2 regions of the Aureimonas sp. SA4125 genome follow, and region 1 is predicted to be linked to the other one. Evidence: riboswitches for the same ligand, from Rfam matches in the RefSeq annotation. Region 1 holds a riboswitch; the other holds the start of a gene.
The links. Region 1 has a riboswitch for S-adenosylmethionine ahead of Sa4125_RS05580 (O-succinylhomoserine sulfhydrylase). Riboswitches for the same ligand answer to the same signal wherever they lie in the genome.
Positions count from the first base shown of each region.

Region 1 (5,492 bases):
ACCCTCATCACGCCCGGCGCCCGGTTCGACCAGTTCCTCGAGGGCAATCTTGCGGTGCTCGATGACAAGGAGAAGCAGGGCCTGAAACTCTTCATGGACACCGGGTGCTCGGCTTGCCACAGCGGCGTCAACTTCGGTGGCCAGGAATACTACCCGTTCGGGGTCGTCGAGCGCCCTGGCAGCGACATCCTTCCGCTTGAGGACAAGGGCCGCTTTGCAGTCACGAAGACCGCTACCGACGAGTACGTGTTCCGGGCAGTCCCGCTGCGAAACGTCGCGCTGACGGCTCCTTACTTCCACAGCGGCAAGGTGTGGAGCCTCGAACAGGCCGTGGCCGTCATGGGCGTCGCCCAGCTCGGCCAAGAACTGACGCCCCACGAGACCAGCGCGATCGCAGCGTTCCTCGGCACCCTGACGGGCGAGCCTCCCCGCGTCGAACTGCCGATCCTACCGCCGAGCACCGCAACCACCCCGCGTCCGGAGCCGCTGGTGAAAAACTCGTTAATCAAGAGCGACGCCGTTGAGACACAGAACGGGGTCCGCTGAAAGCGGTATGGCAGACACCCGATCGTCCTTACACCCCACAATCGGATTCCTTACGCGAGCAGCGTGCATCATCTAGGCCTTGAACCGCTTGCAGACGGTAGCCGCTCCACCGAGACGTTCACCTCGGTGCTCCTACCCGGGTTTGCCCTCGAACGCCCCCTGGATGGCGAATGCTTGTCCGTTCGGTCATGCCGGACGCGATCTCGGCGGATTGCCCACGTCTCGCACGAGATAACTGGCTGGCAGCCTCCCTCACGACCCTTGCGGACGTGTTCACGCTGATCGATGCAGAGGCTCGTCTCTCGCGCCAGACCTATAGGCAGCGGGATTTTCGCGCGCTGCCCAATCCATCAGTCCATCACCTGTTCGACTTGACCCGACCGCCCCGATGAGGGAGCTCTCGGGCGGCATCCCCATGTCAGCGAATCGACGTAAAACGGCGCCTTGACGGCCCGTTTTCGGGCGAGTCTCAAACGGCTGTCGTTAAAGCCGAATTTGTCTCAAATCGGCGACGCCTGCTCTCAAACCTGTTGTCGGCGAGTGGGGAAAAGCGCAGTCTTTTCAAGACCCACCTATCTCAGAGGGTCTGTCGATCCGCAACGATGGAGCGGGCGATGGGGATCGAACCCACGACATCCAGCTTGGGAAGCTGGCGTTCTACCGCTGAACTACGCCCGCGCTCCAGTCGGAATTACTAGCAAGGGGGGCAGTTGGGCGCAAGCGCGCTGCGAACAGGGGTGGGGCGACAGGGACCGTCGGCAGGCTTGAGCGTGTCCGCTCCAATGACGACGCGGCTCGGGAAATGGCGTGCCTGCGGCCGCCGTGGATCGGCGGGAAAATATCTGGTGGCAGAATCGGCTCGAAGAGAACGCCGGCGGTCTCAAGATCAGGCGGACGGCTGCGGCCGGAGCAAGGACCCCGCTTCCGGCGCGCCGAGAACACGACCAGCAGGGGATCGCGACCCTTTTCGGCCAGACGGTGAGAGCCGATCCCGGTTTCTCATCTCCGGCGCGGTTCATGACTTTCCAGCTCAGAGCCCTTGCCTGGCGTCGCCTGGCGCAACCCATCATGCCGGGTGACGGCATCGAGCCTTTGATGTATCGAGTGGTGAGACGAGTGTGCGCAGTTCGAGCTACTGGTCAGCATGTTTCTCGGCGTCGCTTGGAGCCACTGAGCTGACATATTCGTGAGTTGCCGCAAATGCTGCCGCGCCGTAGGTAGTATCATTGTTTCTCTCTACGAAATATTCGATGTGACTGACAAAATATTTGATGTGACTGACAGAAGAATCCGCCGTGACAGTTTCTCCTCAGCAGAAACCGTGTCCGAACCTGAACGCGATAATGTTGCGTCAGGCGCTTTGCTGAACGCATCCCTGAATTTTGTTTTTGCAGATATTTCTCGACTATTTAGGCAGAAAATCGAGCGGCTGATCGGCGATAAGAATCTGCAGCTGTCGCAGGGGGAAATCAGGACGCTGGCGGCGATCACCGCCACCGGGCCGCAGCGTCAGTGCGATCTTGCAGCGACTCTTGGTGTCGAGCCGATGACGATTTCCGCCGCGCTCGACCGGCTCGAGCGCCGAGGCCTCATCGCCCGACGTCCTCATCCCGTCGATCGACGCGTCAAGGTCATCGCCGAGACGGATGCCGCCCGCGATCTCTTGAAGGAAGTGGCCCCCCTCACCCAGATGGTCATCGATCAAGCGACGCGCGACCTCTGCGAATGCGAGCTGCAGCGTACGGAAGTCATTCTGAAGAAGATCCGCGCCAATCTCGAGTCCACTGACCTGTCCGGTCGTGAAGCGCCGATCCTCTAGCGTTGCCGCGTCGGATAGTGCGAAAAACGGAATTTGCCTTTTCGCCCGACCCTCTAGACGATCAGGCCCATCTTCATCGCTGCCGCGACCGATTGCTCGAGATTGGCGGCGCCGAGGCGCCGTCGCGCCAGCTCCAGGACGTCCCAGACAAGCTCGATGTCGCAGCCGATATAGCGAGCGGTATCCTCCAGCGTGTAGCCGTCCGCCACCATCTGGAGGCACGCAGCGGAATAGCGCGGAAGGATGTCGACGGGTCTTGCAAATTGATTTGTCAAATGACCGGCCCCGCGCGCGCACCAACGGCACCGCCTCATAGTGGAGCAATCACGCAGACAGTCAACTGTTGTTCGTATTCAAGACGAACAAAGCGGGCGAATCGCCGAGCCTCCGGCATGTGTTTATCAAACAAAATGCTTCGACAGTTTCAAGCCCTGCGCCTGGTAATTCGAAGAGAGGTCAAGGCCGTAGAGACGATCGGGCAGGCCCGCCATGTGCTCGTAGACGAGGCGACCGACGATCTGGCCGTGTTCGAGGATGAAGGGCACCTCATGGCTGCGCACTTCCAGCACCGCCCGGCTGCCGGTGCCGCCGGCGCTCGAATGGCCGAAGCCCGGATCGAAGAAGCCGGCATAGTGCACCCGGAACTCGCCGACCAGGGGATCGAACGGCGTCATCTCGGCGGCGTAGGCCGGCGGCACGTGGACGGCCTCGCCGGAGACGAGGATATAGAATTCGTCCGGGTCGAGCACGAGTTCGCCGGTGCCGGTCCGGTGGATCGGCTCCCAGAAGGCGGCGACGTCGTAGGCGCCGCGCCGGTCGACGTCGACGACGCCGGTATGGCGCTTGCCGCGATAGCCGACGAGGCCGTCGTCATTGCCGAGGAGATCGATCGACAGGGCGATGCCGCCATGGGCGATGTTGGGCATGGCCGCGGCGACGAGGCATTCGCGCGCGTGCAGGTCGGCCAGTTCCGCCTCGCCCAGGAGAGCGCCGCCGGAGCGGAAGCGGATCTGGCTGAGGCGCGAGCCAGGCCGGACGACGATCGGGAAGGTGCGCGGCGAGATCTCGATGTAGAGCGGGCCGGAATAGCCCTCGAAGATCTTGTCGAACTCCTGCCCGCCATCGACGATCACACGGGTGAAGATGTCGAGCCGGCCGGTCGAGGATTTCGGATTGGCGGCCGCCGTCATGCCGGCGGGCAGGTCGAGGCGCTCCATCAGCGGCACGAGATAGACGCAGCCGGTCTCGAGCACGGTGCCGGGCGTCAGGTCGATCGCGTGCAGCGAGAAGCGCTCCAGCTTTTCCGTCACGGTCCGACCCCGGCCCGGCAGGAAGCTGGCGCGCACGCGGTAGGCGGTGGAGCCCAGCCGCAGGTCGAGGCTCGCCGGCTGGATCTGGTCGGCGTCGCGCGGCCGGTCGGCGGCGATCGCGCCCATATCGAACAGCGCCGCGATGTCGCGGTCGGGCAGGATTCCGCCTGGCATTCGGCTCACTTGGCCCGTCCTTCTCTCGTACTTGCGCGGCTCGCGCGCGAAAGGCTTTAGCAGAGAGAATTGACCTCTGGCCACCGGCGGATTATCGTCGGGTCGGAATTCGTGGTGATTTGGCCGGCCGGCTTGCAGCCACGTTAAACAACTCGCTAAAGGGCCGACCCAGGACGCCATTGCTCCAGGACCGGCTGTGCGGCGACGCTCATGCCGGTCTTTTTTATGGCCGATCCCGCCAGCCGGGACGGCGGAAAGCGGGATGCCATGTTGAAGAAGAACGAACGGACGCTGCGACCGGCGACGGCCATGGTCCATGGCGGCACGGTCCGCTCCGGTTTCGGCGAGACCTCCGAGGCGCTGTTCCTGACGCAAGGGTTCGTCTATGCGAGCGCCGAGGCTGCCGAGGCGCGCTTCAAGGGCGAGGAGCCCGGCTTCATCTATTCGCGCTACGGCAATCCGACGACGCGCATGTTCGAGGAGCGGATGATGGCGCTGGAAGGCGCCGAGGACGCCCGCGCCACCGCCTCCGGCATGGCGGCGGTCGCCGCCGCGCTGCAGTGCCAGGTGAAGGCCGGCGACCATATCGTCTCCTCGCGCGCGCTGTTCGGCTCCTGCCGCTACGTCGTCGAGACCATGCTCGGGCGCGCCGGCGTCACGTCGACCTTCGTCGATGGCCGCGACCTCGCCGCCTGGCGCGCCGCGGTCCGCCCGGAGACGAAGGTTTTCTTCATGGAGACGCCGACCAACCCGACGCTCGAGATCGTCGACATCGCGGCCGTCGCCAAGATCGCGCATGAGGTCGGCGCGGTGGTCGTTGTCGACAACGTGTTCGCCACGCCGATGCAGCAGAAGCCGCTGGAACTTGGCGCCGACGTCGTCGTCTATTCCGCGACCAAGCATATCGACGGCCAGGGTCGGTGCCTCGGCGGTGTCATCCTGTCCAGCAAGGAGTGGATCGACAAGAACCTGCACGAGTACTTTCGGCACACCGGCCCGTCGCTCTCCCCCTTCAACGCCTGGACGCTGCTGAAAGGCCTGGAGACGCTGCCGCTGCGCGTCGCCTGCCAGACCAGGAACGCCGGCACCGTCGCCGACCACCTCGCCTCTTCGCCGCTCGTGGCAAAAGTGCTCTATCCCGGCCGCGCCGACCATCCGGACGCCGCGATCATCGCCAAGCAGATGACCGGCGGCTCGACCCTCGTCGCCTTCGAACTCGCCGGCGGCAAGGAAGCCGCGTTCCGCTTCTCCAACGCCCTCGAAATCGTCAAGATCTCCAACAATCTCGGCGATGCGAAAAGCCTCGTCACCCATCCCGCGACGACGACGCACAAGAACCTCGCGCCGGAAGTCCGGGCCGAGCTCGGCATTTCCGACGGCCTCCTGCGCCTGTCGCTCGGTCTCGAGGACATCGACGACCTCCTCGAGGACATCGACGGCGCCCTCGCCGCTATCTGAAGACGCGGGTGGCCAGTGCGATGCGGCTGAAGCAGGTGACGAAGCAGAGCGCGGCGAAGACATAGGCGAGGATGCCGAACCATGCGGGAAAGAGGCAGGCGAGAACGAAGACGAGAAGCGTCTCGCCCGCCTCGGCGAGGCCCGTGGTGAAGTACAGCGATTTCGGTCCGCGCGCCGCCGCGACG
Region 1 is NZ_AP025032.1:1,219,863-1,225,354, reverse strand. It holds gene Sa4125_RS05605 (cytochrome-c peroxidase) at 1-546, shown strand, start outside; tRNA gene Sa4125_RS05600 (tRNA-Gly) at 1,150-1,224, opposite strand; gene Sa4125_RS05595 (MarR family winged helix-turn-helix transcriptional regulator) at 1,799-2,365, shown strand; gene Sa4125_RS05590 (helix-turn-helix transcriptional regulator) at 2,419-2,640, opposite strand; gene Sa4125_RS05585 (2'-deoxycytidine 5'-triphosphate deaminase) at 2,767-3,849, opposite strand; SAM riboswitch at 3,951-4,028, shown strand; gene Sa4125_RS05580 (O-succinylhomoserine sulfhydrylase) at 4,117-5,307, shown strand; gene Sa4125_RS05575 (CDP-alcohol phosphatidyltransferase family protein) at 5,300-5,492, opposite strand, start outside.

Region 2 (5,492 bases), 1.6 Mb from region 1:
ACAGCCGGCGCCGGGCGTCCTTCGTCGCGGGATCCATGGCGCCCCAGACCTCAAAGAACTCGATCAGCTTCTTGCGGGCGCCATCCTCGTTCCACGTCCGGTCGCGCTTGACGATTTCGAGGAGATGCCCGGCCGCCTCGGTCCTGTGCCCCCGCGCCTGCGCGATGAGGGCGAGATCGAAACGCGCCTGGTGGTCGTCGGCGTCGCCCTCGATGCGCGCCTGCAGCGCCACGGGATCGCCGAGCGCGGAGATTTCCTCCATCAGCTTCAGCTTCGTGCGCGCGACAGACAGCGCCGGGTCGTCAACCTTGTCCGCCGGCACCTGGTCCATGAGGGTGCGCGCATAGGCCGCATCGCCGGCGAGGAGATAGCATTCGACCAGGCCGGCCGTGGCGCCGAGGATCGACGGGTCGTGCTGCAGGATCGAGGCGAAGAGCTGCGCGGCATTGCCCGCATCGCCCGCCGCCAGCAGCGCCCTCGCCTCCTCCAGCGCCGCGGCGACCGGATCCTCGCCGGTGCCGCCGATACGCGCGATGAAAGCCGTCACCTCGCTCTCGGGAAGCGCGCCCATGAAGCCGTCGACCGGCTGACCGTCGACGAAGGCGAACACCGCGGGAATGGATTTCACGCCGAGCTGGCCGGCGATCGAGGGATGGTCGTCGATGTTCATCTTGACGAGCTTCACCCGGCCCTCCGCGGCCGTCACGGCGCGCTCGAGGATCGGCGTCAGCTGCTTGCACGGACCGCACCACGGCGCCCAGAAGTCGACGAGCACCGGCTGCTGGCGCGAGGCCTGAATGACGTCGACGGCAAAGGTCGCCGTCGTCGTGTCCTTGATCAGGGGTCCACTGCCATTCGCGCCCGCGGACGGCGCCTTCGGCGCGGCAGCGCCGAGGCCGGTGGTCTGCGTGCCGTAGCTCGAACCATAGGGGTTGTTGCTCATCGTCCGTCCCGTTCCCTGGCTGTTGCGCCCGTCAATCATTTCCGCCTTCGGCATCGCCCGCCGTGCCGGCATCCGCCGCCTCCAGCGAGACGACCGCCGGCGCGTGCCCGGTCGCCGCAAAGAAGGCCAGGAGATCCTCGCGCGCGATCGTCGTCGTCGCCGTGTTCGTCAGCGGATGGCAGTTCAGCATATCGTGCCGGAGAAGGCCGGCATCAAGCACCAGCTTCACCGCGTTTTCGCGGTCGTTGACGAGGCCGAAGGCGGTGACGGAACCCGGCTCGACGCCGAGCAGCGCGCGCATCTGGTCGGCACTCGCAAAGGACAGCCGCCCCTGCGCGCCGATCACCTTGTGCAGCGTCTTCAGGTCGATCGCGGCCGTCTCCTCGGCGACGATCAGGAAGACCGTGCCCTTCTTGTCCTTGACGAAGAGGTTCTTGGTATGGCCGCCGGAGATCTCGCCCCGCAGCGCCCGGCTTTCCTCGACGGTATGGAGCGGCGGGTGCTCGACCGTCGTCGTCGCGATGCCCTGGCGGCCGAGAAAGGCGAAGAGGTCGTCGCGCGAGAGCATGGGCGGTCCGGTCCGAAATGGCGTTGCGCCGACGTAGCGGTGTCGCCGCCGCCGATCAAGAGCGGGCAGCGCTCCGGAGCAATGCTCACGGCGGCGCGCGCCGAGGCGATGCCATCGGCGACGCGCCAGGAAGCGACACCATCCGCCCCGCTCCGGGCGCCCAACGCCTTCGACAGGGCCGCGAAATTTTTCAGCACCGAGCGCACAGGATGCCTGTTGCAATGCCCGGCGCTTTCCGGCATACAGCGCTCATCCGCAGCGCCTAGCGCTGCCGGGAGCGGGCGGGCGTAGCTCAGGGGTAGAGCACAACCTTGCCAAGGTTGGGGTCGAGGGTTCGAATCCCTTCGCCCGCTCCAATTTTTTTTTAAGATCGCAGTGATTTATGAAAGCTCGCTTTTGCGGGCATTTTTGCTGTTCAGGCTGCGGAAGCAGGGCGGAAGCACCCGCTAAGTCGTCTCCCTCCGCTCTCCCGTGATGCGGGCGGCCGCGCCTCAAGATCAGCCGCCGCTGCCGAACGACTGCCAATAGACTGGCTCCGGCTCGCGCCCGACATTCGACGGCGCCGTCGGCAGCAGATATGCCCATCGGATCTTCGCCCGGTCGGCCGCGGGAATGCTCTACCAGTGCCATGCCGTCATGCTGCGGGTTGGATGCCCGATCAGACTGAAGGCGCAGATCGAAAGCGCAGCAGCCCGTCCCATAACGACCGCACCGGCTCACGCAACCGAGGATCCGAGATGCCGACCTCCTCAAGAGTGAGGTTTGCCCGACCATTGTTGCAGGGTGCGCAGCTAACAACGAGGTTGGCCAGCTCGTTTGTGCCGCCTCTGGCGTGCGGTAGCAGGTGATCGTACTGCAGCCACATCCCTTGAAAAGCGGCATGCTGGTCGATATTTCTCGGTCCCCAACGGAGCGCCGACGGGTAGGACATGCGGATGAGACTACGAATCTCCGCCCGTACGACGGGAATGCCGCAGAAACGGCAATGATAGCCGTCCCTGGCGATGAGGGCCCGCTTCTCGGCTGTGGTCGGCATTCGCAGCGCAGTCCGCCGCTCTTTCGGCAGGAACGATGACGTGTCGACCTTGATCACTGGCCGGCTGGTTGGCCCGCCGACACCCCATAAGGACTCAGTCCATTCGGTAATTGCCGGCATGTCCGCCAGGCGGATCAGTTCGTCCGCCAGCTTCGTCGCGCCGAGATTATGAGCCGTGACGGCCGCGTCGAGCAGTCGAGCAGTCTCCGCAATCTCAGGAACCGGGATGCGGAGGCAGTTCCGTTCGGGGGCGGAGTCGGTCATCTGGCCACTACGGCATACGTGTGATGTTTTGCCAAGCGCAGTCCTTCGGCGCCGGAGCCTTGCGCGCGCTTTCGGGAATGGCCCTCGGAGCCGCAGGCTCTCCCAAGAGCGGCAATTTGCCGGTCTATCCACAGCTGTGACTCTACCCTCGCTGAAGTCCATCGAAGGCGACAGCAACATTCCGCACGCGCATGTATCTGCTGCGCACCCTTCAACCCCGCTCCTGCAGCGGCAATCTCCTCCGCAACGTTGAATGAGTTGTTTAACGTGGCTGCAAGTCGACGGGCCAAATCACCACGAATTATGGCGTGACGATAATCCGCCGGTGGCCACAGGTCGGCTTTCTCTGCTAGCTTCGAATCACTGACGCGATGGAGAGGGCGAACCGCCTTCGAAACTGTCCGCCCTCGCCGTACCCCCGGCCCGTCAGTTGGTGACCCCTTACGGGGCCGCGCTGTCCTCGACCATCGGAGGGCAGTGTCCCCTCCGTGGTTCGTACGGTATGCCGGCTCGCCGGATTGAACAACCGGGGTTGCTGCTTTTTTCCGGCAGTGGCACCGTCGGACCTCAGCGAAGCGAGGATCTGGTTGGCGCAACGGCGGAAAGGGTTGCCGGCCCCTGGAACGACACAGGGGCCGGACTCTCTTGGATGCGCGGGTGCCACGCAACCCGCTGCGCCATGCGATTCACGGCCAGTTGCGTTGACCGCGTGTCCGTCAGCCACCGTCGGGCGGCCAGGCCGAATGGCTCATCCCTTCGAAGGAAGCAGCGTCCGGGAGTATGGCGCTCTCCACCGCTTTGACGGATGTTCTCCCAGACCTATCTGCTGGCCAGCCCGGCGCGACGCGTCGCCCCCGCCCCAGACTGGAACCGCATGACCCCACCCGTGCTGCGCGTGATTCTCGGCGACCAGCTTTCCGCGCGCCTCGACGTCGTCGCTGCGGCCGACCGGGAGAATGACGTCATCCTGATGGCGGAGGTGATGGCCGAGGCGAGCTATGTCCGCCATCACGTCAAGAAGATCGCCTTCCTCTTCTCCGCCATGCGCCACTATGCCGAGGCATTGCGTCAGTCGGGTTTTACCGTGCGCTATGTCCAGCTGGACGATCCCGGCAACACGCAGTCGCTGGACGGTGAGATTTTGCGCGCCGTGGAGGAGCTGGGGCCAAGCCGCGTCGTCGTGACGGAGCCCGGCGAATGGCGTCTCAGCGAGGGGTTCGAGGCGCTGCGGCTTGCCCTCCCCGTGCCGCTCGACATCCTGCCGGACACGCGCTTTCTGTGCACGCATGATCAGTTCAATGCCTGGGCGGGGGCGCGGCAGGAGCTGCGGATGGAGTTCTTCTACCGCGAGATGCGGCGGCGGCATTCCATCCTGATGGAGCCGGACGGCAAGCCGACGGGCGGGCGCTGGAATTTTGACGCCGACAACCGCAAGCCGCCGAAGGCGGGGCTCACCTCGCCGCCGAGGCTGAGCTTTGCCAAGGACGCGATCACGCTGGACGTGCTCGATCTCGTGCGAACCCGCTTCCCGGACGGCTACGGCCAGCTCGAGCCCTTCCATTTCGCCGTGACGCGCCGGCAGGCGCTGCGCGAGCTCGAGCATTTCGCCACGGAAATCCTGCCGCGCTTCGGCGACTACCAGGACGCCATGGTCAAGGGCGAAGCCTTTCTCAACCACTCGCTGCTCTCGGCCTATATCAATGCGGGCCTGCTCTATCCCCTCGAGGTCTGCGAGCGGGCGGAAGCGGCTTTTCGCGCGGGCGCGGTGCCCCTCAACGCGGCCGAGGGGTTCATCCGCCAGATCCTCGGCTGGCGCGAATATATCCGCGGCGTCTACTGGCGCTTCATGCCGGACTACGCCGCGCGCAATGCGCTGCAGGCGAGCGAAGCGCTGCCCTGGTTCTACTGGGGCGGCGAGACGAAGATGGCCTGCATGGCCGAGGTCCTCGCCCACACGCACGAGCATGCCTACTCCCATCATATCCAGCGGCTGATGATCACCGGCAATTTCGCGCTCATCGCCGGGATCGATCCCGCCGCGGTGCACGAATGGTATCTCGCTGTTTATGCCGATGCCTATGAATGGGTCGAGATGCCGAACACGCTCGGCATGGCGCTCCACGCCGATGGCGGGCTGCTGGCGTCAAAGCCCTATGCCGCGAGCGGCAACTACATCAACAAAATGAGCAATTACTGCCGCGGCTGCGCCTATGATCCAAAGGTCGCCGTCGGCGAGCGTGCCTGCCCCTTCAACGCGCTCTACTGGGATTTCCTCGCCCGCCACCGCGAGAGGTTCGGCGGCAATGCCCGCATGCCCTATGTCTATTCCACCTGGGACAGGATGGGAGAAACCAAGCAGGCCGCTTTGCTCGACCAGGCAAAGGCACATCTTCTCGCGATGCGCGAAGGGCGGCTCTGATGGCCAAGCGCGTCGCCAAGGCCGACCTGCCGGAAAAGATCTGCGCCACCTGCCACCGGCCCTTCAGCTGGCGCAAGAAATGGGCAAAAGTCTGGGACGAGGTTCGCTATTGCTCCGACGCCTGCCGCCGCAACCGGCCGAAGCCGCCGCAGGACTGAACGGCTCAGCCGGTCGTGCCGTCCATCCAGTCCGCGAACAGGGCGGACCAGTCGGCGGGCTCCCCTCCCGCCCGCCCCATGCCCCAGCCATGGCCACCGGTCGC
Region 2 is NZ_AP025032.1:4,554,445-4,559,936, forward strand. It holds gene Sa4125_RS21545 (co-chaperone YbbN) at 1-943, opposite strand, end outside; gene Sa4125_RS21550 (prolyl-tRNA synthetase associated domain-containing protein) at 975-1,511, opposite strand; tRNA gene Sa4125_RS21555 (tRNA-Gly) at 1,793-1,867, shown strand; gene Sa4125_RS21560 (HNH endonuclease) at 2,170-2,811, opposite strand; SAM riboswitch at 3,042-3,119, opposite strand; gene Sa4125_RS21565 (cryptochrome/photolyase family protein) at 3,686-5,230, shown strand; gene Sa4125_RS21570 (DUF2256 domain-containing protein) at 5,230-5,388, shown strand; gene Sa4125_RS21575 (alpha/beta hydrolase) at 5,394-5,492, opposite strand, start outside.
Region 2: another riboswitch for S-adenosylmethionine. It lies ahead of Sa4125_RS21560 (HNH endonuclease); the one in region 1 lies ahead of Sa4125_RS05580 (O-succinylhomoserine sulfhydrylase).